DNA from 2 places in the Bacillus sp. H1a genome. Region 1 is predicted to be linked to the other one. Evidence: a T-box and tRNA genes for the amino acid it is inferred to sense, from the RefSeq annotation. Region 1 holds a T-box; the other holds one or more tRNA genes.
The links. A T-box is a leader RNA that pairs with one kind of tRNA and senses whether it is charged. The one in region 1 lies ahead of ileS2 (isoleucine--tRNA ligase), so its partner is inferred to be a tRNA-Ile.
Positions count from the first base shown of each region.

Region 1 (11,926 bases):
GGTATGATTGATATTTCTCCAATTGTCGCGATTTTCACATTGAATCTTGCTGGTAGAGGATTGGCGAGTTTATTTCTTTATTTTGTTTAGCGAGAGGTTACATGCATGAGCATCTACGAGCATTTTAGACCTGATGAAGAGGTCTTTGTGGATAAAGTATTAGAGTGGAAACAGGCAGCTGAGTACCATCAAGTCAAGTTAACGGACTTTCTTGATCCAAGACAGCAACAAATTGTTTCTATGGTAATAGGACAAGGAGATGTAGCTGTACGGTTTGATGGTGCGATGCCTGAAGCCGAACGGAAAAGAGCACTAATTTATCCAGACTATCTAGAATTAAATGAAGAGGAATTTCAGGTAGAAGTATTAGAAATTGACTATCCTTCCAAGTTTTATACGCTAGAACATAGGCAAATATTAGGTGCATTCATGTCGCTTGGTTTAACAAGGGAAAAATGTGGTGATATTTTGCTGCAAGAAGATCGTGCCCAAATTGCAGTTGCGAAAGAAGTTGTATCGTATATTGAAATGAACTTACAATCAATAGGGAAAATGAAAGTCACACTTTTTCCTATACAAGTAGAGCAAATTTTGCAGGTGAGTGAAAAATGGGGAGAAAAATCTGGTACTGTTTCGTCACTTCGTCTAGATGTTTTATTAGCTGAAATGTTACATATATCTAGGCAAAAAGCACAACCCCTCATAAAAAATGGTCTAGTAAAAGTCAATTGGAAAACAGTAGAGCAAACTTCGTATGAATGTTTTCCAGGAGATGTTTTCTCGATTAGAGGGTATGGACGAAGTAAATTATTTTCTGTAGAAGGTAGAACGAAGCGCGACAAATGGAGAGTTTTGTATGGTATACTAAAATGATTGGTTTTTTAGAAGGAAATTCTCTTATTTTGTCGAAGAAAAGATATAATTGAAAGAGGAAATTTAGATAACTACTTGGAGGTGGCGTTGTGCCGTTAACACCATTAGATATTCATAACAAAGAATTTGGTCGCGGATTCCGTGGCTATGATGAAGATCAAGTAAATGAGTTTCTTGATCAAATCATCAAAGATTATGAATTAGTCATTCGTGAAAAAAAAGCTTTAGAAGAAAAGGTTGCACAATTAGAAGGAAAGTTAGATCATTTTTCTAATATTGAAGATACGCTGAACAAATCTATCGTTGTCGCACAAGAGGCTGCTGAAGAAGTGAAGCGTAATGCACAAAAAGAAGCAAAATTAATTGTACGTGAAGCAGAAAAAAATGCAGATCGTATTATTAACGAAGCGTTAGTGAAATCAAGAAAAGTTGCTTTTGATATTGAAGAGTTGAAGAAACAAGCGAAAGTATTCCGAACTCGTTTCCGTATGTTATTAGAAACACAACTTGAAATGTTAAACAACGACGATTGGGATAAACTAATTGAGTTAGAAGACGAAGTAGACGAGCTGTTGAAAAAAGAAGAAACAGTGTAAGCTTGACGTTTTTCTCATTATTACATATAATTTTAAACAACATATTTATTAAGAAAAACGAAGATAGGGATAAGTACCTTTTTCATACCTTATATAGCGAACTGAGGATGGTGTAAGCTCAGGATAAGGAGATAATGGGAATATCACCCTGGAGTTCCACGCTGAACATTTGTAGTAAGCGTAGGCGTATATTCGCGTTAAGAATATAAAGAGGATCTTATACATTTGTATATGGTCTACTAGGGTGGTACCGCGGGAGACTTTCTCGTCCCTTTTTGGGATGAGAAAGTCTCTTTTTTATTCCGTTTTTTAAGGTCTTTCTTTTATACATTCAAGGAGGAATTGAGCATGGAGTACAAAAATACATTACTAATGCCAAAAACAGAATTCCCTATGCGTGGGAATTTACCAAAACGTGAGCCTGCAATGCAAGAAAAATGGGCTGAAATGAACATTTATGAAAAAGTGCAAGAGCATACAAAGGGTCGTCCTTTATTTGTACTGCATGATGGACCTCCATATGCGAATGGTGACATTCATATGGGACACGCGTTGAATAAAGTGTTAAAAGACTTTATCGTTCGCTTTAAATCAATGACAGGATACTGTGCACCGTATGTACCAGGTTGGGATACACACGGTTTACCAATTGAACAAGCTTTAACAAATAAAGGTGTAAAGCGTAAAGAAATGACAGTTGCTGAGTTCCGTAAGTTATGTGCAGAGTATGCATATGAACAAGTAGAACGTCAACGTGAACAATTTAAGCGTCTAGGTGTACGTGCAGATTGGGACAATCCATATATTACTTTAGAGCCAGCTTATGAAGCACAACAAATTAAAGTGTTTGGTGACATGGCGAAAAAAGGTTATATCTATAAAGGACAGAAACCAGTTTATTGGTCTCCAACGAGTGAGTCTGCTTTAGCAGAAGCTGAAATTGAATACCAAGATAAAAAATCAGCATCTATTTACGTAGCATTTCCTGTAAAAGACGGAAAGAACGTATTAGAAGGTGATGAGAAATTTATTATTTGGACAACAACACCTTGGACGTTACCTGCAAACTTAGGTATTTCTGTTCATCCAGAACTTGAATATAGCATTGTGAAAGTAAATGATGAAAAATATATTATTGCTTCTGAACTATTTGATACAGTTGCAAAAACGTTAGAGTGGGAAAATACTGAAGTTGTGAAAACAGTAAAAGGTAGCGAGCTTGAGTATACAGTTGCGAAGCATCCATTCTATGATCGTGACTCTTTAGTTATGCTAGGTGAGCACGTTACAACAGATGCTGGTACAGGTTGTGTTCATACAGCACCTGGACATGGGGAAGACGATTTCCTTGTTGGTAAGAAATATGGATTAGAAGTTCTTTGCCCAGTTGATGATAAAGGTGTATTAACAAGTGAAGCACCTGGATTTGAAGGCTTATTCTATGATAAAGCTAACAAACCAATTACGGAAAAATTAGAAGAAGTAGGCGCGTTACTAAAATTAACATTTATTACGCATTCATACCCACATGATTGGAGAACGAAAAAACCAATTATTTTCCGTGCAACAGCACAGTGGTTTGCATCTATTGAAGCATTCCGTAAAGAATTATTACAAGCTGTTGAAGAAACGAAATGGGTGCCAGCATGGGGTGAGACTCGTCTTCATAATATGGTTCGTGACCGCGGTGACTGGTGTATTTCTCGTCAACGTGCATGGGGTGTGCCAATTCCAGTATTTTATGCGGAAAATGGAGACCCGATTATTACAGATGAAACAATTAGCTATGTAGCAGATTTATTCCGTGAACACGGTTCTAACGTATGGTTCGAGCGTGAAGCGAAAGATCTATTACCAGAAGGATTTACACATCCAGGTAGCCCAAATGGTGAATTCCGTAAAGAAACAGACATTATGGATGTTTGGTTTGATTCAGGATCTTCTCACCAAGCGGTATTAGAAGAGCGTGATGACCTACAACGCCCAGCAGATTTATATTTAGAAGGATCTGACCAATATCGCGGTTGGTTTAACTCTTCATTATCAACAGCTGTTGCTGTAACAGGTAAAGCACCGTATAAAGGTGTTCTAAGCCACGGTTTCGTACTAGATGGTGAAGGGCGTAAAATGAGTAAGTCGATTGGAAACATCGTCGTACCGAAGAAAATTATGGATCAATTAGGCGGAGATATTTTACGCTTATGGGTATCTTCTGTTGACTACCAATCTGATGTACGTATTTCAGATGATATTTTAAAACAAGTAGCAGAAGTGTATCGTAAAATCCGTAATACATTCCGTTTCTTATTAGGTAACTTAGATGACTTTAATCCGAGTGAAAATACAGTGGCGGCAGCTGAGCTTCGTGAAGTGGACCGTTACATGCTAGTAAAATTAAATGACTTAATTACAAAAGTAAAAGAAGCGTATGAAACATATGACTTTGCGGCAGTATATCATGCAATTCATAACTTCTGTACAATTGATTTAAGCTCATTCTATTTAGATTTTGCGAAAGACATTTTATACATTGAAGGTGCAAATCACCACGATCGTCGTGCGATTCAAACAGTGCTATATGATGTTCTTGTTGCATTAACAAAACTGGTAACGCCAATCTTACCTCATACAGCTGATGAAGTATGGCCATATGTTCCTGGTGCAGAAGAAGAAAGCGTACAGTTAACTAATATGCCAGAAGTTGTAGAAGTAAATGGTGCTGAAGCGTTAAAAACAAAATGGGATGCGTTTATGACGTTACGTGATGACGTATTAAAAGCTTTAGAAGTCGCTCGTAATGAAAAAGTAATTGGTAAGTCATTAAATGCAAGTATTACACTATATCCGACTGCAGAAATGAAAGCTATGTTAGAGTCTATTAGTGAAGACTTAAAGCAACTATTTATCGTTTCTGAGTATAAACTTGGTGGTATGATGGAAGAAGCGCCAGCAGATGCACCTAAGTATGAGCATACAGCGGTTGTTGTAGCTCAGGCAACAGGTGATACGTGTGAACGTTGTTGGGTTGTTTCAGAAACAATTGGTAAAGATGCAGAACATGAAACATTATGTGAGCGTTGTGCAACAGTTGTTAAAGAGAACTATGTGAAATAATAAAAAACTGACTGCTCGTAATAGCAGTCAGTTTTTTTATTGATGATATATTGAAATAATTTTAACTCTCTTTCCTACGAAGGAAAAATGTGTGTGAGGTAAGCGTGGAAATTTCGGACACACTAATTGTACATTGCAGCTGGGAGGAATGTACACGTGAATGAAATTTATATGGAAATAAAAGAAGAATTACAATTGATGAGAAAAGAGTTGCAAGAGAGATTGGCTAAAGAAGTAATGCACACATATTATATGGAATTTGGGCAAGAGCTTGGATATGAAATAAAGGAAGAGACAAAGAAAAAATTGCTATTACATGATATAAAAGAGGATTTAAAAGATGTAGAACGTGCATTGTTTAAAATGGAAATAGATATGTACGCTATTTGTGAAGAAACTGGGAGAGTGATTCCTGCAAAACAAATGAAAACAATGCCCACTGCTCGTACGATTTATGAATTTTTCTATGAAAAGGTAAATGTATGAATACGCACAACGATATTATATTACCTTTTTTTAATTTATTTTATTCTTCTATAAAGGTTCATTGTGAAAAGGTTGCAGCTATGCTAAAATTTTGAGGTACACTGTCTTTGTGGGGGAAATGAAAATGATATATTATGTAATAGCGTTATTTGTCATTGCCATCGATCAAATATCGAAGTGGCTAATTGTAAAGAACATGGAATTGGGTACGAGCATTCCGATTATCGATAATGTATTATACATAACATCACATCGAAATAGAGGAGCTGCCTGGGGTATTTTAGAAAATAAAATGTGGTTCTTCTACATTATTACAGTCGTTTTCGTAGCATTTATCGTATTTTATATGAAAAAATATGCAAAAACGGACAAACTTCTAGGTATTTCATTAGGTCTAATTTTAGGCGGAGCAATTGGCAATTTTATTGATCGTGTATTTAGACAAGAAGTAGTGGATTTCATTCACGTGTATATTTTCTCGTACAACTATCCAGTATTCAATATAGCTGACTCAGCGCTATGTATTGGAGTTGTATTAATTATTATTCAAACAGTATTAGAAGGAAAGAAAACGAAGGAGTAATTGAATGAGTGAAGTAGTACAAGTAACAGTTGCAGAAGAACAAAAAAGCGAGCGAATTGATAAATTCGTTGCAGGAATAAACAATGAATGGTCACGTACACAAGCACAGCAATGGATTAAAGATGGTGTTGTGACAGTTAATGGGAAAGCGGTTAAAGGGAATTATAAAGTAAAAGAAAATGATGAAATTATAGTGACGATTCCTGAGCCAGAAGAGTTAGATATTCAACCAGAAGATATGAATTTAGAAATTTATTATGAAGATGCAGATGTACTTGTTGTAAATAAACCGCGTGGCATGGTTGTGCATCCAGCACCAGGGCATACAAGCGGTACGCTTGTAAACGGACTTATGCATCATTGTACAGATTTATCAGGTATTAACGGTGTAATGCGTCCAGGCATAGTACATCGTATTGATAAAGATACATCTGGACTGTTAATGGTTGCTAAAAATGATATGGCGCACGAATCACTTGTAAATCAACTTGTAGCAAAAACGGTAACGAGACGTTATAAAGCGATTGTACACGGTGTAATTCCGCATGATAAGGGAACTATTGATGCTCCAATTGGTCGCGATAAGAAAGAGCGCCAAAGTATGACAGTTGATGAAAATGGTAAGAATGCTGTTACGCACTTCCAAGTGTTAGAACGCTTTAAAGACTTTACACTTGTAGAATGTCGCTTAGAAACGGGACGTACGCACCAAATTCGTGTGCATATGAAGTATATTGGCTATCCACTTGCAGGAGATCCAAAGTACGGTCCGAAGAAAACATTAGATATGAATGGGCAAGCACTTCACGCAGGTATTTTAGGGTTTGACCATCCTCGTACTGGTGAATATATTCAGTTTGAGGCACCGATTCCAGAAGTGTTTGAAGATGCATTAAATATTTTACGAAAATAGTATTGACAAATCATAAGAAAACTGAGATACTGACAACAGTTAAATAATGATCCTTTAACACAGCCCCGTGAGGTTGAGAAGGTAACGGTTTGAAATACTTAGGGTATGCTGTACCCTTTTTTCAAAAGTCCTCTCGCACACGCTGAGAGGACTTTTTTTATACCATTACTCTCACGCAAGAAAAAGAGCTTGGAGGTGTAGAGCATGCAAGAGAAAGCTGTCGTTTTAGATGACCAAATGATTCGCCGCGCTTTAACACGAATTAGTCATGAAATCGTGGAACGAAATAAAGGTGTCGATAATTGTGTTCTTGTCGGAATTAAAACACGTGGAATTTTTATTGCACAACGTTTGGCAGAACGAATTGGTCAAATTGAAGGAAAAGAGATGGAAGTAGGAGAGTTAGATATTACGTTATATCGTGATGATTTAACACTACAATCCAAAAATAAAGAACCACTTGTAAAAGGTTCTGATATCCCTGTAGATATTACGAATAAAAAAGTTATCCTTGTGGATGATGTATTATATACAGGAAGAACAGTTCGAGCAGCAATGGATGCTCTTATGGATTTAGGTAGACCATCGCAAATCCAACTGGCTGTTCTTGTTGATAGAGGACATCGTGAATTACCAATTCGCGCTGATTATGTAGGAAAGAACATTCCAACATCAAGTGAAGAGCGTATCGAAGTTGATTTGCAAGAGACAGATCAACAAGATCGAGTAAGCATATACGATAAGTAAAGCCCTTTTAAATGTAGTCCTGTGAGGCTGCCAAAGGGTCTTGGCTTTCATATGTCAAATTTGGCATACGAAAGTATAGGACTCTTTGTGCACAGGCACAAAGAGTTTTTTTATTGCAAAGAATTAAACTGAAGGAGGATGTAACAATGGAACAAAAGCCAGTGTTAGACGTTAATGAAGTACCGAAACCGGGAAAATGGTTATTTTTAAGTATACAACATTTGTTCGCGATGTTTGGATCAACAGTGCTTGTTCCGTTTTTAACAGGATTGAATCCGTCAGTAGCGTTAATATCAAGTGGATTAGGAACGCTAGCGTTTCTTCTTATAACGAAAGGTCAAGTACCAGCATATTTAGGATCATCATTCGCCTTTATTGCACCAATTATTACAGCAAAAACAGCAGGTGGACCCGGAGCGGCAATGCTTGGTGGCTTGCTAGCAGGACTTGTGTACATCTTAATCTCACTCGGAATTAAGAAATCAGGATCAGAGTGGATTATGAAATTACTACCACCAATCGTAGTTGGTCCAGTAGTAATGGTAATCGGTCTAGCTTTAGCACATACAGCAGTTAACATGGCGATGAACGGTGCGGATGGCAAATATAGCTTTACACACTTTTCAGTAGCATTAGTAACATTAGCAATTACAATTATCTGCTCTATATTCGGAAGAGGATTTTTCAGTATCATACCAGTGTTACTTGGCATTATCGGCGGATATATCTTCGCTTACTTCCAAGGGTTAGTAGACTTAAAGCCGGTAGCTGAGGCAAAATGGTTTGTTGTACCAGATTTCACAGTGCCATTTGTAACATATACACCAGAGTTTTCATGGAAGATTGTACTCTTGATGGTACCAGTTGCACTAGTAACAATATCAGAACATATCGGACATCAAATTGTACTTGGAAATGTTATTAAAAGAGATTTAATTGAAAAACCAGGTTTACACCGTTCAATCTTCGGTGATGGAATAGCAACATTGATCGCATCACTAATCGGTGGGCCACCGAATACAACGTATGGTGAAAACATCGGTGTGCTAGCAATTACGAGAGCATACAGTGTATACTTATTCATCGGTTCAGCGGTGTTCGCAATCATGTTCGGATTTATCGGTAAGATTTCTGCACTGATTCATTCGATCCCAACACCAGTTATGGGTGGTGTATCAATCTTACTATTCGGTGTAATCGCATCAAGCGGATTACGCATGATGGTAGATGATAAAACAGATTTAAGTGACAAACGAAACTTAATGATTGCATCAGTAATACTAGTAATAGGTATTGGTGGAGCGGTACTTCACGTAGGAGAATCATTCCAAGTAGAAGGAATGGCACTAGCAGCAATTGTAGGTGTACTGTTAAATCTACTACTACCGGAAACGAAACAAATAAAACAATCTAAGCAGATTGCTTCATAATAATAACCTTTTAATTCAGTCCTGTGAGACCGGAAAGGGTGGCTTCTTTCTTGCACCCTAGTCTCACACGACTAGGGTATTTTTATGCAAGGGTTGTTATAAAAATACAAAAGTGGTAACATAAAAATCAGAAAGATGAGGGATGACGATGAGCCATTTGTTAACGATGAGTGAATTATCGGAAGTAGAAATTTCAGAAATCCTAAAAGACGCAGAAGATTTTGCGAATGGAAAAGAGAGCAAAACGACAGAGCAAACTTTTGTTGCGAACTTGTTCTTTGAGAATAGTACGAGAACGAGATTTAGCTTTGAAGTTGCTGAGAAGAGATTAGGACTTGATGTTTTAAACTTTTCAGCTGATGCATCTAGCGTACAAAAAGGAGAAACTTTATACGATACGATAAGAACACTAGAATCAATCGGAACAAAAGCGGTGGTCATCCGCCACGAGCAAGATCGCTACTTTGATGAACTAAAAGATCAGGTGAATATCCCGATCTTAAACGCTGGAGATGGATGTGGAAACCACCCAACACAGTGCCTACTCGACCTTCTTACAATTAAACAAGAGTTTGGAAGATTCGAAGGTTTGAAGATTGCAATAGTAGGAGATGTTCGTCATAGCCGAGTAGCACGTTCTAATGCAGAAGCATTAACGAAGCTGGGTGCAACAATTTACTTTGCGAGTCCAGAAGAGTGGAAAGATGAAGACAATACATTTGGAACATACAAACCATTAGATGAACTAGTTCCAGAAGTGGATGTAATGATGTTACTTCGTGTACAACATGAGCGTCATGATCATTATGAAACAGACATTATGAAAGAGTATCATGAGAAACACGGATTAACAGTGGAAAGAGAAAAGCGTATGAAAGAAGGAAGCATTATTATGCATCCAGCTCCTGTAAACCGTGATGTTGAAATTGCAAGTGAACTTGTTGAGTGTGAGCGTTCACGCATATTTAAACAAATGGAAAATGGAGTTTACGTAAGAATGGCTGTACTAAAACGCGCCTTACCAAATGTATTAGGAGGAATGAAACATGAATTACTTGTTTAAAAATGGTCGTTATATGAATGAAGAAGGAAAAATCGTAGCAACAGATCTTCTCGTACAAGACGGTAAAATCGCTAAGGTAGCAGAAAATATTACGGCAGATAATGCTGAAGTAATCGATGTGAACGGAAAGTTAATCGCACCTGGATTAGTAGATGTACACGTACATCTTCGCGAACCAGGTGGTGAACATAAAGAAACAATTGAAACAGGTACACTAGCAGCGGCAAAAGGTGGATTCACTACAATTTGTGCAATGCCAAATACACGCCCGGTACCAGATTGCAGAGAGCATATGGAAGACTTGCAAAATCGTATTAAAGAAAAAGCACATGTTAACGTACTGCCATACGGAGCAATTACAGTACGCCAAGCGGGTTCTGAAATGACAGATTTCGAAACATTAAAAGAACTTGGAGCATTTGCTTTCACTGATGACGGTGTAGGCGTACAAGATGCTAGCATGATGTTAGCTGCTATGAAGCGTGCAGCGAAATTAAATATGGCAGTAGTTGCGCACTGTGAAGAGAATACTCTTATTAATAAAGGTTGTGTACATGAAGGGAAGTTTTCTGAGAAACACGGATTAAACGGTATCCCATCAGTATGTGAATCTGTACATATTGCAAGGGATATACTGCTTGCTGAAGCAGCAGATTGTCACTATCACGTATGTCACGTAAGTACGAAAGGCTCAGTACGCGTAATTCGTGATGCGAAACGCGCTGGAATTAAAGTAACAGCAGAGGTAACACCTCATCACTTAGTGTTATGTGAAGATGATATCCCATCAGCTGATCCTAACTTTAAAATGAACCCACCGCTTCGTGGAAAAGAAGACCATGCAGCATTAATTGAAGGTTTATTAGATGGAACGATTGATATGATCGCAACTGATCATGCACCGCATACAGCGGAAGAGAAAGCACAAGGAATTGAAAGAGCACCATTCGGGATTACTGGTTTTGAAACAGCATTCCCACTTCTATACACAAACCTTGTGAAAAAAGGAATTATTACATTAGAGCAATTAATTCAATTCTTAACAGAAAAGCCAGCTGATACATTCGGCTTAGAAGCAGGTCGCCTGAAAGAAGGTAGAACAGCTGATATTACAATCATTGATTTAGAACAAGAAGAAGAGATTGATCCAACAACATTCTTATCAAAAGGAAAAAATACACCATTCGCAGGTTGGAAATGCCAAGGATGGCCGGTAATGACAATCGTTGGTGGTAAGATCGCATGGCAAAAGGAGAGTGCATTAGTATGAAAAGACAACTTATCTTAGAAGATGGAACAGTATTAATTGGAAAAGGTTTCGGAGGAGAAATCGAAAAGTCAGGTGAGGTTGTATTTACAACAGGAATGACTGGATATCAAGAAACATTATCTGATCCATCATATTGCGGTCAAATTGTAACATTCACGTACCCATTAATCGGAAACTACGGCATCAACCGTGACGATTTTGAATCGATTCACCCATCTGTAAATGGTTTAATCGTAAACGAAATTTGTGATCACCCATCAAACTTCCGTAATGAAATTTCGTTAAATGATTACTTAAAAGAAAGAAACATCCCAGGATTAGCAGGGATTGATACGAGAAAATTAACGAGAAAAATTCGTCAATACGGTACATTACGCGGACGCCTTTGTAACATGGATGCAGATGTAGAGTACATCGTGAGCCAATTAAAAGCGACAGTATTTACAGATCATGTAAAACGCGTATCAACGAAAGATCCATACCCAAGCCCAGGCCGCGGACATCGCGTTGTACTAGTAGACTTTGGAATGAAACATGGTATTTTACGAGAATTAAATAAACGTGACTGTGATGTAATTGTAGTACCTTACAATACAACAGCAGAAGAGATTTTACGCCTTAGCCCAGATGGAATTATGTTAAGTAACGGACCTGGGGATCCAAAAGATGTACCAGAAGCAATTGAAATGTTAAAAGACATTATCGGTAAAGTTCCTTTATTCGGAATTTGCTTAGGACATCAACTATTCGCTCTAGCATCTGGTGCGAATACAAGTAAGTTAAAATTCGGCCACCGTGGTTTAAACCATCCGGTAAAAAATCTTGCAACTGGAAAAGTAGCAATTACATCT
Region 1 covers NZ_AYMH01000020.1:3,840-15,765, forward strand. The annotation lists gene U860_RS0109235 (YggT family protein) at 1-90, shown strand, start outside; gene U860_RS0109240 (RNA-binding protein) at 106-873, shown strand; gene divIVA (septum site-determining protein DivIVA) at 963-1,469, shown strand; T-box leader at 1,521-1,745, shown strand; gene ileS2 (isoleucine--tRNA ligase) at 1,818-4,583, shown strand; gene U860_RS0109255 (molecular chaperone DnaK) at 4,740-5,069, shown strand; gene lspA (lipoprotein signal peptidase LspA) at 5,194-5,652, shown strand; gene U860_RS0109265 (RluA family pseudouridine synthase) at 5,657-6,565, shown strand; gene pyrR (bifunctional pyrimidine operon transcriptional regulator/uracil phosphoribosyltransferase) at 6,770-7,312, shown strand; gene uraA (uracil permease) at 7,459-8,742, shown strand; gene pyrB (aspartate carbamoyltransferase) at 8,891-9,805, shown strand; gene pyrC (dihydroorotase) at 9,789-11,075, shown strand; gene U860_RS0109290 (carbamoyl phosphate synthase small subunit) at 11,072-11,926, shown strand, end outside.

Region 2 (11,926 bases), on a different contig from region 1:
CTAAACTAAAGAAAAGATGGATTTTACTTGTAGATTTCGATATAATGTAGACTTGACTGATTTGTGCGCGCAGTAGAAATTTCAGAAAGAAGGTGTAACTTATGACACTACAAACTTTTACACAGTATGATTTTAAACCATTTTTAATAGATGCAGTTCGTGAACTACGCTTTTCAGAGCCGACAGGAATTCAACAGAAAATTTTCCCGGTTGTGAAAAAAGGTGTGAGTGTAATTGGACAATCCCAAACAGGTTCTGGGAAAACACATGCATACTTACTTCCTACATTAAACAGAATTGATGCAAGTCGTGAAGAAGTACAACTTGTTATTACAGCGCCTACTCGTGAGTTAGCACAACAAATTTACGAAGAAATCGTGAAATTAACAAAGTTCTGTGCAGAAGAGCAAATGATTACAGCACGTTGTTTAATTGGTGGAACTGATAAACAACGATCAATTGAAAAGTTGAAAAAACAACCTCATATTGTAGTTGGAACACCAGGACGTATTAAAGACCTAGTAGAAGAAAAGGCGCTATTTGTTTATAAAGCGGATACTATTATTGTCGATGAAGCGGATTTAATGCTTGATATGGGATTCATTCAAGATGTAGATAAAATTGCAGCACGTATGCCTAAAAACTTGCAAATGCTAGTTTTCTCTGCAACGATTCCTCAAAAATTAAAACCGTTTTTGAAGAAATATATGGAGAATCCAGAACATATTCATATTAATCCGAAGCAAGTTGCAGCAGGAAATATTGAGCATTACCTTGTGCCTTCAAGACACCGTAATAAAATTGAATTAGTGAAAAATATGCTACTTCAATTTAAACCGTATTTAGCAATTGTTTTCACTAATACGAAGAAAATGGCAGACCAAGTTGCTGATGGATTAACAGAGCGTGGCTTAAAGGTTGGACGAATTCACGGTGATTTATCACCACGTGATCGTAAAAAAATGATGAAACAAGTTCGTGATCTTGAATTCCAATATATTGTTGCGACTGATTTAGCAGCACGTGGTATCGATATTGAAGGGATTAGTCATGTTATTAACTATGAACTTCCATCAGATTTAGATTTCTTCGTTCACCGTGTTGGAAGAACTGCACGTGCGGGTCATTCAGGTATTGCAGTGACGATTTATGATCCAGCAAATGAAGAAGCGTTAGATAGTTTAGAAAAACAACGTCATATCGAGTTTAAGCATGTAGATTTACGCGGAGATGAGTGGGCGGATTTAGGTGAACGTCGTCGTCGTAAGAGTCGTAAAAAACCAAGTGATGGACTGGATGTTATGGCAACGAAAGTTGTTAAAAAGCCGAAAAAAGTAAAACCAAACTATAAACGAAAACTTGCAACAGAACGTGAAAAAGTGAAGAAAAAATATAGCAATAAAAAAAGATAAGGGATTTCCCTTATTTTTTTTTATCTCGCTACTTGTGAGAAAACCGATTGATGCGGGCTAATAATTAGTGAGGGATTAGAAACAACGTTGACTAAAGTTTCACTTTATCCGTTTAATTTCAGTGTAGAGTGCGGACTGTTTAAATAGTCATTTTAATTTGTGTAGTGCCTTTTTTATGAACAAACAATTCACTACATATTTCTACAAATTATGCTATCATTATATCTATTGTATATTGAAGAGGTGATTGTATGTTAAAGATTGGATCTCATGTTTCAATGAGTGGTAAGAAGATGTTATTAGCAGCAAGTGAAGAGGCTGTTTCATACGGTGCAACAACGTTTATGATTTATACAGGTGCACCACAAAATACGCGAAGAAAACCAATTGAAGAATTGAATATAGAAGCAGGAAGAAAACATATGGAACTGAACGGTATTGAGGAAATTATCGTCCACGCTCCGTATATTATTAATGTTGGGAATACGACGAAACCTGAGACGTTTCAATTAGGTGTTGACTTCCTTCGTATGGAAATTGAAAGAACGGCAGCATTAGGTGTGGCGAGACAAATTGTTCTTCACCCAGGAGCTCACGTTGGTGCAGGAGCAGATGCTGGTATTCAGCAAATTATTAAAGGGCTTAATGAAGTAATAACGCCAGAACAAACGGTTAATATTGCGCTAGAAACGATGGCAGGAAAAGGAACAGAATGCGGTCGTAGCTTTGAAGAAATTGCGAAAATTATTGATGGCGTAAAATATAATGAAAAGTTATCTGTATGTTTTGATACGTGTCATACGCACGATGCAGGTTATGATATTGTCAATGATTTTGACGGTGTGTTAAACGATTTTGATAAGATTGTTGGGATAGATCGTTTACAAGTACTTCATATTAACGATAGCAAAAATGTCCGCGGAGCTGGAAAAGACCGTCATGAGAATATTGGTTTTGGTCATATTGGCTATAAGGCATTGCATCACATTGTGCATCACCCGCAACTAAAACACGTACCAAAAATTCTTGAAACACCGTATGTAGGTGAAGATAAAAAAGATAAGAAGCCACCATATAAATTAGAAATCGAAATGCTGAAAAATGGTACTTTTGATGAAGGACTTCTTGAAAAAATTAAAGCGCAATAAGGAGGGGATTTTCCCCTCCTTATTTTAATAGTTGCTGAAATAAAGTATTTACTTGTTGGGCAGTGGCAGGAGAGGTTACTTTTGCGATTTGTTTTAAGAGCTCTAGTCGCTCGGTATTATCGTAAATGTTAATATTTTTCCCTTTCATAAGTAAAACGATTTTATCAGCTTGTGCAGTTGTAATTGAAACTTCGTATTCTTTACTATATTTCAATAATTCTTTTGTAGAAATATGATTTAATTTTTTGTTCACAATTTGTTTAATGAGATTCATCGTGTTGTCCTCCTTCACCGTTCTTCTATCGAAATATATGTACGCATAGCTTGTATATATTCGTCTAAAGATGCATTTTTTCCATGGGGAAAAGAAGCGTATGTTATAATATAAGAACAAAAGTATAGAGAAAGAGTATAAGGAGGACTTATGGAAAAAAAGCAACATCGAAAAGAAAGTGTTATTCATCTCGTATATCGTTTAGTTATGATTGTCTTTGGGGCAGCATGTGCGGCGGTAGCGATTGAACTATTTTTAATGCCAAATAAAATTATTGATGGTGGAATTATTGGTATTTCTCTTATATTAGATTATCTTACTCCTAATATTTGGTGGTTAAGTTTTTCTACTTTAGTGGTTATCCTCAACATTCCGTTTATGTACTCCGGATATAAGCAAATTGGAAAAACATTCATGTTATCCTCAGCGTTTGGGATTGTAGCTTTAGCATTTATTGAATCAACGTTGCATGCTGTTCCACCGTTTACAACAGAGCCAATTTTAGCAACAGTTTTTGGCGGTCTTATTTTAGGTCTTGGTGTAGGACTTGTTATTCGTCATGGTGGATCGTTAGACGGGACAGAGATTATGGGGATTCTATTAACGAAGAAATTACCGTTTTCTGTTGGTGAATTCGTAATGTTTGTGAACTTATTCATTTTTGCATGGGCAGCATTTGTGTTTGGTGTTGAACAAGCAATGTATTCTGTTATGACGTACTATATCGCATTCAAAACAATTGATACGGTAATCCAAGGATTGGACGAAACGAAAGCAGTTTTAATAGTATCGGATCAATATGAGGAAGTATCAAATGCAATTTTACACCGCCTTGGTCGTGGAACAACAAAACTTGTTGCTAAAGGTGGTTATACAGATAAAGAAAAAGAAGTTATTTATGCAGTTGTAACTCGTCTTGAAGTGACAAAGTTAAAATCAATTGTGCACGAAATTGATGAAAATGCATTTGTTACCATTATGAGCACGCAAGAGACAAATGGTGGTAAGTTTAAATCGGCAATTCATTAAAAAATGATTTGTAATATCTTTTAAAAGCAGAGAAAATTTCTCTGCTTTTTGTTATAATAATAAAGTTTCTGGAAATAAAGAATATATTTTGGGCAGATTGGTTTACAACTATAATAAGCTGTACTATAATTCAAATAGAGATAAATCGGAATCATTCTGAATTAAAATAGGTGAGATGCTATGAATAATATATTGGAAATAGAAGGGCTAACGTTTCGATATGAAGATCGAAACGTGTTAGAAGATATTAATTTGCAAGTTCCGAAGGGAGCTTTTTTAGGTTTAGTTGGACCGAATGGTTCAGGGAAATCGACTTTACTTAAATGTTTATTGGGTGTTTTAAAGCCGAAGCAAGGAAATATTCGATTGTTTGGCATTGATAGTAAAAAATTTAAAGAGTGGAATAAAGTTGGTTATGTATCCCAAAAGGCAAACAGCTTTAACTCGGGTTTCCCGGCAACTGTTTTTGAGGTCGTTTCAATGGGACTTGTTTCGAAAAAAGGTCTTTTTCGCTTTTTTACGAAAGACGATAAGGAGAAAGTAGAAAAAGCAATTGCTGATGTAGGTATGAGCGAGTTTCAAGGACGGAATATTGGAGAACTTTCTGGTGGACAACAACAACGTGTATTTATTGCTCGTGCACTTGTAAGTGATCCAGAATTGCTTATTTTGGACGAGCCTACTGTTGGGATCGATGTGAAAAATGTGGAAAGTTTCTATGAGATACTAGAGGACTTAAACAAAAGATTAGGAATCACGTTAATTCTTGTTACTCATGATATGGGAGCTGTTACTGAAAAAGTAACACATGTTGCATGCTTAAACCAACATTTGCATTTCCATGGGAATGTAGAGAAATTCCGAGAGCTAGAAGATGCAGAAATGTCGATTTTATATGGACATCATGTTCATCGCTTAGAACATGAACATGAGCATCACGGGAGGATATAATGATACAGGATTTTTTACAATATGATTTTTTACGTAATTCTTTATACGCGGGTATTTTAATAGGGCTTGTCGCACCGCTTATCGGCGTGTTCGTTGTGATTCGCCGCATGTCGCTTATTGCGGATGCATTAAGTCATGTGACATTATCAGGAATTGCAGCAAGTTTATTACTTGAAAAGACAATCTTTACTGGTGGGTTTTTAAACCCTCTATATATGGGAATGTTTTTTTCAATCGGTGGAGCATTGCTAATTGAAAAATTACGTACTGTATATAAACATTATCAAGAGTTAGCAATTCCAATTATACTTTCAGCTGGGATGGGGATTGGAGTTATCTTCATTTCACTTGCTAATGGATTCAATACGGATTTATTTAGTTATTTATTTGGTAGTGTAAGTGCTGTAACAAGCGCGGATTTAATTATTATTGGTATAGTAGCAATTGTTGTTATTGCAACGATTGTTTTATTATACAAAGAGTTGTTTTTACTATCATTTGATGAGGAATACGCTGTATCAACCGGTTTGAGTGCAAAGTGGATTCACTTTATCTTCATTATATTAGTTGCTCTTGTAATTGCCGTATCAATGCGTGTTGTAGGTGTTCTTCTCGTATCATCTTTAATGACGTTACCAGTTGCAGCAAGTATCCGTATTGCAAAAGGATTTAAACAAACAATTTTCTTTTCCATTTTATTTGGTGAAATTGCCGTAATTGGTGGAATGTTTGCTTCGTATCAACTTAATCTAGCACCAGGTGGTACAATTGTTATGATAGCGGTTCTTATTTTAATCGGTGCAATTTTATGGAAGAAGAAAAAAACTGCATAAAGTAGGGATAGGTATGAATCTAACAGAAGCTTTACGCCTAATGAAGGAAAAAGGATACAAACATACGGGGAAAAGGGAAGAGATGCTAAGATTATTCGCGGCGCATAATCGTTATTTAACTGCGAAAGATGTTTTAGAACATATGAAGGATGATTATCCAGGGCTTAGTTTTGATACGATTTATCGTAACTTAACGGTTTTTGCTGAAATTGGTGTTTTAGAGCAAACGGAATTAAGTGGTGAAAAACATTTTCGTTTTACATGCTCTATTATGGAACATCATCACCATTTCATTTGTTTAGATTGTGGTGGTACGAAAGAAATTACTTCCTGCCCAATGGATTTTATGAATAAAGATTTTAAAGGTTATGAGGTAACAGGGCATAAGTTTGAAATATATGGTCGTTGTCCAAAATGTGCAAAATGAAAGACTCGTCGGTTATATAACTGACGAGTTTTTCATTTAAATGTAAAAAGAAGGTTGCTCACAAAAAAATGTGGACAACCTTCTTTTTTATTGTTCTTGTGCTTCTTTTTCTTTATCTCGTTCGGCAGCCATTTCAGCAGCGATTACATCGATTTCTTTTTTCAGTTCTTCTACCATTGTTTCTTCCGGTACTTTACGAACGACTTGCCCTTTACGGAATAATAAACCTTCTCCGCGTGCACCTGCAATACCGATATCAGCTTCACGAGCTTCACCAGGACCGTTTACGGCGCAGCCAAGTACTGCAACCTTAATTGGAACTTGAAGTGTAGAGATGTATTCTTCTACTTCATTAGCGATGCTAATTAGATCAATCTCAATACGACCACAAGTTGGACAAGAAATAAGTGTTGCGGCATTAGATGCAAGGCCGAATGACTTTAATAGTTCACGAGCAACTTTTACTTCTTCCACTGGATCAGCACTTAATGAGATACGAAGTGTATTTCCGATACCTTTACTTAAAATTGCTCCAAGACCAGCGGCGCTTTTTACAGTTCCAGCAAACAATGTTCCTGATTCTGTAATACCTAAATGTAATGGATAATCAAAAGCACGAGCAGCTTTTTCGTATGCTTCAATTGCTAAGTTAACATCAGAGGCTTTCATTGATACGATAATATCGTGGAAATCTAAGTCCTCTAAAATTTTAATATGGTGTAGTGCGCTCTCAACCATACCGTCAGCAGTTGGATAGCCATATTTCTCTAAAATGTGACGTTCTAATGAACCTGCGTTTACACCGATACGGATTGGAATACCGCGCTCTTTCGCAGCGTTTACAACAGCTTCTACTTTATGACGACGTCCAATGTTACCTGGATTGATACGTACTTTATCAATGCCGCCTTCGATTGCTTTTAAAGCGAGGCGATAATCAAAATGAATATCAGCAACAAGTGGAATGTTGATTTGTTTTTTAATATCAGCAATAGCATCTGCTGCGCGTTCGTCTGGAACAGCAACACGAACGACTTGACAGCCAGCTTCTTCTAAACGTTTAATTTCAGCAACTGTAGCCTCAACATCATGTGTTTTTGTTGTCGTCATACTTTGTATAATTAATTCATTGTTACCGCCAATTGTTAAATTACCGACTTTAACTGGACGTGTTTTTGTACGATGAGTCATTTCATTCACGAATAGATCGCTCTCCTTATAAAAGAAGTTTCTTATTTTAGTCCCTTACATCAATGATAGTATGTGTGAGAAAGGGCTATAGAAACCAAAGTACTCGGTTTCACTTTTACTATTGTATCAGCGCCTTTATATAATTGACAAGGATTAAGTGATTACTTATTGATATAACGGGAATTTATAAGACTTTCCAACTTGAATTTTTGTGGCAGATGTATTTTTATTTAATTGTTTAAAATCACCAATTACCTTTTCAATAGAAGGAATTTTTTTCTTATTAATTGCTTCTGTAATAGAAAGAACCGTATCACCAGTTTTTACTTCAATTGCTTTATACGCAGCATCTGCTTCTTTTTCTGTTTCTTTCTCTTTATTTTGTTTTGTATCTGTATTTTCTTTATTTATTGTTTGGGCAGCAGTTGTTTTTTTGTATGAACTTAACATCGGTAAAGTACCGATTTTTATATCGTAATAAAATATATAACCGAGAACAAGCACGAATAAGAGTATACCTAATCTCTTCATATCCTTCACTCCTTTGCTAGGAATATATGCTTGTCCAAAAAAAAAATGCCTATTTAGGCATTTTTTTATAATTCTTGTTTTTCTTTCGGTTTTGGAACTTCTTTAATCGTTAAGTATAGAACGATTAAAACAACTGCAATGTAAATAAACGTTGCACCAGGTACGTTTATTTTGAATAAATCCATAATCATAAAGAAGATTGTTGGAATTGTGTAGCTGTAAGCAGTTAATGTCCAAACTTGTTTATAAGATAATTTACGCTGACCACTCATGGCAGAACCGATGAAGGCAAGTAACGTAACTCCTACAAAGGTAATAAATAATTGGAACAAATACAGTAAAAACCCAATAACGAATAATAAGATTGGATAAATACTGTCAAATAACGAAATGAAATCTTGTAAATCTTTCTTCTCAAGAGATGCACCTAATAAGTCATTATAGGAGTATGTTTGTGTTTGGCCATTTCCCATGGAGACTACTTTATCTTTTAAAACAAATAAACCTGTTTTATTTTGATATTTTTCTAGGTCTGTTGAATTTGGATCAAATACGAAAAGTGCATTTCCATCTTCTTTTTCGATAGGCTGATCGATATCAGCTTTGAGCTCACCATTTTCAATTTTAAAATCAGGTAAATCTTTTTCGATTACTTGATTTACCATGTTAACGCCATCTTGAATAACGCTACCGTACAAGAAAGTTCTTGGAATAGTAGTGATTAGGCAAAGGAGCATAATATACAAAATGGTTTTACCGATTTTTTGAAATCGGAAAAGCGCCATATCTTTAGGCGAATATACGCTTTTTGCTAGTTGGGTAAATATGGACATAGATTCACTTCCTTTATGTATGTATAAAATCATTGTAACGTACGAATCTAGAGAAGCTCAAGATATATTATATTTACATATAGTAGAGAGGACTAAATTTCTTCTTATTAATTTTCTACTTTTGAAGAGGAAAAATACAATTGACACTTTTCTTTTGTATATGGTAAATTTATCTTACATTTCTCAAACAAAATATCCGATAGGAATTTAGTTGTTTTTCAATGTCACATACATAATTGTGGACCCTTAGCTCAGCTGGTTAGAGCAGACGGCTCATAACCGTCCGGTCGTAGGTTCGAGTCCTACAGGGTCCATATCCATTTCACATGTTTATTATGTCAGCAGGAAGCTTCCTTGTAGAAGGGAGCTTTTTTTACGGAATATATGAGCATTTTAATTGAAAAGAAGTGGGAATTTTGCTACTTTAATGATAGCAAGACAAAGCGATTTAGTTGTTTGCACCCTATGGCAATTAGGGTAGAATGAAGTTGTATGTCACATATGTAGTGACAATACATAAACCGGGAGGAATATAACAATGGCAAAACACGAATTACCAAATTTACCTTATGCGTATGATGCTTTAGAACCTCACTTTGATAAAGAAACAATGAACATCCATCATACAAAACATCACAACACGTATATTACAAACTTAAACGCTGCTTTAGAAGGTCATGCAGAATTAGCTGACAAAAGCGTTGAAGAATTAGTTGCAAACTTAAACGAAGTACCAGAAGCAATCCGTACAGCAGTACGTAACAATGGTGGCGGACATGCTAACCATACATTCTTCTGGACAATCCTATCTCCAAACGGTGGCGGACAACCAGTAGGCGAACTTGCAACTGCGATTGAAGCGAAATTCGGTAGCTTCGATGCATTCAAAGAAGAATTCGCAAAAGCTGGCGCAACTCGCTTCGGTTCTGGTTGGGCATGGTTAGTAGTAAACAATGGTGAGCTAGAAGTAACAAGCACTCCAAACCAAGATTCTCCTCTAACTGAAGGCAAAACTCCAGTTATCGGCTTAGATGTTTGGGAGCATGCATACTACTTAAATTACCAAAACCGTCGTCCTGACTACATCGGTGCATTCTGGAACGTTGTAGATTGGAACGCTGCTGAAAAACTTTACCAAGAAGCAAAATAATTAAAGTTAATACAGATAGAAAAAAGCTAGGAGTTTTCTCCTAGCTTTTTCTATGCTCTCTTTTTACATAATTGGGCTTGTCTTTGGAAGACTAGAACATGAAGTAAAGGAGAGTTGTGTATGAAGTGGAAACATGTAATTGGTGATGTTGAAGTGAATCGAGATTTAGTATTATTGCTCGTTATAGGAGGTTTATACACGCTCGCAATTTCTTTATCGAATACGTTTGTAAACATTTATTTATGGAAGCAAACACAAAATTATGTGAATCTGGGCTTGTATAATTTGGCCAGCGTTGTATTGCAACCTCTAACATTTCTTGTGGGCGGGAAATTAGCGAAGCGTATTGATCGCTCGATTTTATTGCGAATAGGCGTAGGCACGTTAGCTGTTTTTTTTATCGTTGTTTTAGTAGCGGGAAAAAGTGCATCTCACTATATTTTACTAATGGGAGCCCTTTTAGGAGTTGGTTACGGTTTTTATTGGCTCGCTTTTAACTTGTTGACATTTGAGATTACAGAACCAGAAACAAGAGATTTTTTTAACGGTTTTCTCGGACTTCTTACCTCTTTCTCTGGAATGATTGGGCCGATAGCAGCAGGATATACAATTTCACGTATGGAAAAATGGAGTGGTTATACTGTCGTTTTCTTCCTCTCGTTAATGCTATTTGCGATTGCAGTCGTTCTGAGCTTTTTCTTATCAAAGAGAGAATGTGAAGGGCGCTATGAAATTGTGCAAGTATTGAAAGAGCGGCAAGTTGATAAAAACTGGGGAAGAATTACGCGCGCTCATTTTTTCCAAGGTTTGAGGGAAGGAACGTTTATTTTCGTTATTTCGGTATACGTCTATTTAGCATCAGGTAGTGAGTTAGCATTAGGGAAGTATAGTTTAGTCAATTCAGCTGTATCATTTGTATGTTACTATTTAGTCGCCCGTATGTTAAAGAAAGAATGGCGAAAAAAAGCAATTTTACTCGGGGGCATTATTTTATACGCTGTCGTATTTTTAGTTATTTTCAATGTTACATACACAAAATTACTTATTTATGCAGCATGTATCGCGATTGCATACCCTATTTTACTCGTTCCGTATGGATCCATGACATACGATGTAATCGGTAGAGCAAAACAGGCGAGAGAATGGCGTGTAGAATATGTAGTTGTCAGGGAATTATGGTTAAATGCCGGAAGAATTTGTTCTATTTTAAGTTTTTTATGTGCTGTAATATTCTTTCCCCCTGAAAAAAGTTTACCGTTCTTACTATGTATTTTAGGATCTGGACATTTTCTTATTTATTTTGCGGTTAAAAATGTCAAATATGATGAGGGGAATGTGAACAAAACAAGCGTTGTAGCGCAAGGGGCCACGCAGAATCAAACTGAACCAGAAGGTTAACTTCTCGCTTGTTTTATGCTAGAATAGAAAAAGATGTAAGACAGCAGTGAGGACACCTGTATGAAGGTGTCCCTTTCACATTACATAGCTGTTGGTAGAGGGGGTTTGTATGAGCAAGAAACAGAAGCAAACAAAGAAAAAGACCCACGTTCCTTTTCGATTAAACGTGTTGTTTTTTTGCGTATTTTTAATGTTCTCCGCGGTTATTGTAAGGCTTGGATACGTACAAATTGTTCGTGGTGAGGAATATAAAAATGAAGTTGAGAAAAAAGAAAATTCAACGATTAGTAATCCTGTACCACGCGGGAAAATATTTGACCGTAATGGACAACCTGTCGTAGATAATGAGCCTATTCGTACCATTACATTTACAAAAATGAAGGGATCAACTGCAGCGGATCGCTTAGAAACGGCGAAAAAGTTAGCAGATTTAATTGAAGTCCCAACAGATAAGTTAACAGATCGCGATAAAAAAGATTACTGGCTTTCTTTACATAAAGAAGAAGCAGAGGGAAAAATCACAAAAAAAGATCGTGAAGAGCTTAAAGCGAATAAAATTGATGATAAAGAGCTAGATGAGCGTCAACGAAATCGTGTAACAGAAGAAGAGATTAATCAATTGTCAGCAAAAGATTTAGAAATACTGGCAATTAAAAGTAAGATGGAAAGCGGATATGCAATGACGCCGCAAATTGTTAAAAAAGGCGCAACAGAAGAAGAATACGCGATTATTAGTGAGAATTTAGCGA
Region 2 covers NZ_AYMH01000005.1:107,961-119,886, forward strand. The annotation lists gene U860_RS0103525 (DEAD/DEAH box helicase) at 102-1,412, shown strand; gene U860_RS0103530 (deoxyribonuclease IV) at 1,664-2,560, shown strand; gene U860_RS0103535 (DUF2624 domain-containing protein) at 2,580-2,834, opposite strand; gene U860_RS0103540 (YitT family protein) at 2,985-3,863, shown strand; gene U860_RS0103545 (metal ABC transporter ATP-binding protein) at 4,044-4,814, shown strand; gene U860_RS0103550 (metal ABC transporter permease) at 4,814-5,647, shown strand; gene U860_RS0103555 (Fur family transcriptional regulator) at 5,661-6,074, shown strand; gene ispG (flavodoxin-dependent (E)-4-hydroxy-3-methylbut-2-enyl-diphosphate synthase) at 6,162-7,265, opposite strand; gene U860_RS0103565 (hypothetical protein) at 7,431-7,796, opposite strand; gene yqgB (protein YqgB) at 7,862-8,629, opposite strand; tRNA gene U860_RS0103575 (tRNA-Ile) at 8,870-8,943, shown strand; gene sodA (superoxide dismutase [Mn]) at 9,168-9,779, shown strand; gene U860_RS0103585 (MFS transporter) at 9,900-11,177, shown strand; gene U860_RS0103590 (penicillin-binding protein 2) at 11,287-11,926, shown strand, end outside.
Region 2: it encodes a tRNA-Ile, which carries the amino acid that the T-box ahead of ileS2 (isoleucine--tRNA ligase) is inferred to sense. The anticodon was not compared.